2 regions of the Curvivirga sp. genome follow, and region 1 is predicted to be linked to the other one. Evidence: predicted binding sites of a transcription regulator. Region 1 holds the regulator's gene; the other holds the start of a gene.
What was found. Region 1 encodes HrcA, which represses chaperone genes, less so after heat shock. Its sites were predicted from a motif close to GTTAGCACTCNCCNNNGGNGAGTGCTAAC; they were not measured.

Region 1 (2,410 bases):
ATAAATGTTTTAATTTGTTCATCTGCAGCTTCTTTTGCTTCATCAGACAAAGATTCCATAGCGCGTTGTAGGTTATCAGCAACAGGCATCAATTCTTTGGCTAAGGGGCTGACGGCATATTTCGCCATATCGGTTTTTTCTTTATCTGTGCGGCGGCGAATATTTTCCACTTCAGCCAAAGCACGCATCAAACGATCTTTCAGCTCTGCATTTTCGGCTTGTAGTTTTTCAATAACTTCAAAACCGTTTTCTTCTGTTACAGCTACATTTTCTTCAACTGCAACTTCCTCAGCAGTAGCTTCAGTTTCTTGATTTTCCACAGGATTTTCTTGGTCCATCATCTTTTTAGATCTCTTTTTAAACATCTTGATATCTGGTTGAAATATTCAACAGCAGCTATTCAGCCTAAAACTGCAGACTTTTCAACTAAAATTTGGTTCTGCGCAAATTACGACTTCTTGCCGTTTATATAGGGTGTCCTTACTTCTGACGCAACATTTCACTGACAACTTTTGCTGTATAATCCACCATGGGAATAATGCGGGCATAATTCATACGTGTTGGTCCGACCACACCGATGGTACCGATGATCTGTTCTTCACTGTTGCGATAAGGGGAAATAATCATTGAACAGCCGGTCACAGAAAATAGCTCATTTTCAGCGCCGATAAAAATTTGAACCCCATCTGCATCCTGCGTGAGGTCCACTAAACGAAGTAGATTTTCTTTCGTTTCAAGTGCTGTGAAAAGGGTGCGGATATTTTCTAAATCACCAAGAGCATTGATATCTTGCAATAAATTTGACTGACCTCGTACAATGAGCACGCCGTCATCACTGGTATCAGACCAGGTAGCAAGGCCGGCTTCGACCAGTTTTGTAGAGAGCTCATGAATGGCGGCCTTGTTGGAACTGATTTCATTGGCAATAACAGCTTTCGCTTCGGTTAAACTCTGACCAATAAGCTTAGAAGATAAATAATTTCCGGCCTCTATCAATATAGAAGGGGTTACACCAACGGGTAAATCAAGGACCCGGTTTTCCACCTGACCTTCTTCTGTGACCATTACCACTAAGGCGCGCCCTGGTCCAAGACTGACAAATTCCACATGTTTCAGGCGTTGTTGTTCTGTTTTCGGGGCAACAACTAAACCTGCACAGGCGCTTAATCCAGACATTAAATTGCCTGCTTGTTCTAAAACCTGATTATAAGAGGCGCCATTGGTTTTACATTGGGCTTCAATCTGAATGCGTTCCTCGTCCGTTAGATTACCGATTTCCAGGATTCCGTCTACAAAAAGGCGCATGCCAAGATCCGTTGGCAGACGTCCGGCTGAGACATGAGGTGCATAAAGCAATCCATATTCTTCTAAATCCGCCAAGACATTCCGAATAGTGGCGGGGCTTATATTTTCATGAAGTTTTTTAGAAAGGGTTCTTGAACCAACAGGTGCACCTGTTTCCACGTAGGATTCAACGACCAGTTTTAATATTTCTCTGGATCGGTCATTGAGGTCTGAAATCATGAAAAGGCCATCCTTATACGTTATTATTTGTATTTTTTGTAAGAGTGCAGGTTTATTCCGGCTTTGCAAGCGTGTTAGGCTTGTCCCAACTGCTTTCGCAGCTTATAGAGAGGCCAGTTTAGCATATTCGTTTAATTTTGGAGTATTTTTATGACTGAAACACATCGCCCTTCCGGTCGCGCTTTAGATGAAATGCGTGTGATTGAACTGGAGCCGGATTTTAGCCCTTATGCGGAAGGATCCTGTTTGGCGAAGTTTGGAAATACTCATGTCTTATGTACCGCAACTGTGGAAGACAATGTACCGCCATTTTTGCGTAATTCTGGTCAAGGCTGGGTGACAGCAGAATATGGAATGTTGCCACGTTCCACTCATAGCCGTATGGATCGTAAACGTACTGCGGCGAGTGGCCGTACACAGGAAATCTCCCGCCTTATCGGGCGTAGTCTACGTGCGATTACGGTAATGGACGGATTTGGAGAACGTCAGGTACGTGTGGATTGTGATGTGATCCAGGCAGATGGTGGTACCCGTACAGCAGCTATTACGGGCAGTTATGTGGCGCTTCATTTAGCTTTTGAACATTTGAAAAAATTGGGTGTTATTGAAGACATTCCATTGAAATCTCATGTGGCAGCCATTTCTTGTGGTATTTTTGAAGGGGAAGCTGTTTTAGATCTGGATTATCCGGAAGATAGTAATGCTGGCGCAGATGCCAATTTCGTTTTGACAGATAAAAACGGTATCGTGGAAATTCAAGGAACCGCCGAAGAAGACCCGTTTAGTGAAGAAGAGTTCTTGAAACTTCTGAGCCTTGCCAAAAAAGGCGTTAAAGAATTAGTAGATGCCCAAAAGGCTGCTATCGAGAAATCTCTTTCTGCATAAG
Region 2 (2,410 bases), 1.5 Mb from region 1:
GTTCTTTAACTTCGATCTCTGTTGCGCCGCCAACTTTAACAACTGCGACACCGCCAGCTAGTTTAGCCAAACGTTCTTGCAATTTTTCACGGTCGTAATCAGATGTGCTTTCTTCAGCCAATGCGCGGATTTGACCAACGCGAGCTTGGATAGCGTCTGCTTCGCCGGAACCGTCAACGATTGTTGTCTCTTCTTTAGAGATTTCAACGCGTTTCGCTGTACCCAACATGTCGATTGTTACGTTTTCAAGCTTCATGCCTGTGTCTTCGGAGATAACTTCGCCACCTGTTAGGATCGCGATGTCTTCCAACATAGCTTTACGACGGTCACCGAAACCAGGTGCTTTAACAGCAGCAATTTTCAAACCACCACGTAGTTTGTTCACAACCAATGTTGCCAATGCTTCGCCTTCGATGTCTTCAGCGATGATCAACAATGGACGGGAAGATTGAACTGCAGATTCCAAGATTGGAAGCATTGGTTGTAGAGAAGACAATTTCTTCTCGTGCAACAAGATCAATGGCTCTTCCAAAACAGCTTTCATTTTTTCGCTGTCTGTTACGAAGTATGGAGATAGGTAACCGCGGTCGAACTGCATACCTTCTACAACGTCCAATTCTGTTTCCAAGCCTTTTGCTTCCTCAACAGAGATAACGCCTTCGTTGCCAACTTTTTGCATTGCTTCAGCTAGCATTTCACCAACTTCTGCATCACCGTTAGCGGAGATTGTGCCAACTTGTGCAATTTCTTCGTTGGATGTGATTTTCTTAGCGCGTGCCAACAAGTCACCAACAACAGAATCAGCAGCAGCATCGATGCCGCGCTTCAAGTCCATTGGGTTTAGGCCTGCTGCAACAGCTTTTGCGCCTTCACGGATGATTGCTTGTGCCAAAACTGTCGCGGTTGTTGTACCGTCACCAGCAAGGTCGTTTGTTTTGGAAGCAACTTCACGCACCATTTGTGCGCCCATGTTTTGGAATTTATCTTCCAAATCGATTTCTTTAGCTACAGAAACACCGTCTTTTGTGATGCGTGGTGCACCAAAAGATTTGTCTAGAACAACGTTACGGCCTTTTGGACCCAATGTAACTTTTACAGCGTTTGCTAGGATATCAACACCCTCAAGCATCTTAGTGCGAGCTTCGGTTGAAAATTTAACTTCTTTAGCCATGGAATATACCCCTTTCAGGCAGTGTATTTAAATAAGGCTTGTAAAATAAGCGGTTCTAAAAGTGTTTTGTCCGATTAGGACAATACACCCAAGATGTCGCTTTCTTTCATGATCAAGAACTCTTCGCCGTCCAATTTGATCTCTGTACCGGACCATTTGCCGAACAATACAGCATCACCAGCTTTTACGTCCAACGCACGGAATTCACCGTCGTCGCCACGTACGCCGTTGCCTGCAGCAACAACTTCACCTTGCATTGGTTTTTCTTGTGCGGAGTCTGGCAAGATAATGCCGCCAGCTGTTTTTTCTTCTGCGTCTACGCGACGAACAAGAACACGATCATGTAAAGGTCTGAATGCCATCAGATAAACCCTCTCATATAATAAGACAAAGGTTACGGGTGTCCTTCCAAAATGAACAAACACCCTGTTCAAATTTCGGGAAGTTTATCTTCCCTTGTAACTTCCATTAGCACTCTCAAAGTGAGGCTGCTAACAAAAGCGACCGAAAAACAGATAATCCTTCCCATCCCCCTTTTCAAGTGATTCTGGAAAATTTTGTCAGCACTCTCCGATATACAGTGCTAATTCATTGAAAATATTAGGAAAGATTTTAAAAATAGTTTATACTGAATGTATCGAAAATAAATATGGAGGATGCCTATGACAGGTCCAAATCAACCAAAATCCCCTACCATTAACTCAATACAATCGGAGCCGTCCGATTTGGAATTACAGTTACAAGGTTATCGTTTGGCTACGGCTGAATTCCTTTATCATATGCCAGATCATCCAACGATCTTACAAAGTTTTATCTGGCAAACCTATGACCTGCTTCCTGATTATCCCGAAATTCATAAGCTTATAAATTTCTGGGAAGAAAATATTGATGGGCCCTTACATTCTGTACATGTAGCCAGTTGTGACTTGCTAACCCCGGGTGATGCGAGATTTGCAGATGTAATTTATCAAATACATTAAAAACAATTCTTGCATGAATTTTGTGATGCTTTATGATCCCCTGCTAATAAAGCGAATTATTTCAGGGGGCAAGCATTGCGGTATTATAATATTACCGTGGGTATAATAAGCTTTTTTCTATTCTGTATGAGTGAGTCAGTCAGTCATGCCGACCATACAGCAGGCCATATCCACAGACCACAGATCTTCTTATCGGAAATCCCACCACTGATCATGCGGGTGAAAAACGAAGATGCCGGCATGTTGGTCGATTTAAGCT

Region 2: a site for HrcA is predicted at 1,731-1,759, ahead of groES (co-chaperone GroES). Genes of this name have one in related genera too.

Annotation. Positions count from the first base shown of each region.
Region 1 is NZ_CBDCOT010000009.1:892,593-895,002, reverse strand. Features, by position in the region: gene grpE (nucleotide exchange factor GrpE) at 1-341, opposite strand, end outside; gene hrcA (heat-inducible transcriptional repressor HrcA) at 481-1,524, opposite strand; gene rph (ribonuclease PH) at 1,675-2,409, shown strand.
Region 2 is NZ_CBDCOT010000009.1:2,350,437-2,352,846, reverse strand. Features, by position in the region: gene groL (chaperonin GroEL) at 1-1,171, opposite strand, end outside; gene groES (co-chaperone GroES) at 1,246-1,533, opposite strand; gene ACOQOA_RS16580 (usg protein) at 1,834-2,151, shown strand; gene ACOQOA_RS16575 (substrate-binding periplasmic protein) at 2,278-2,410, shown strand, end outside.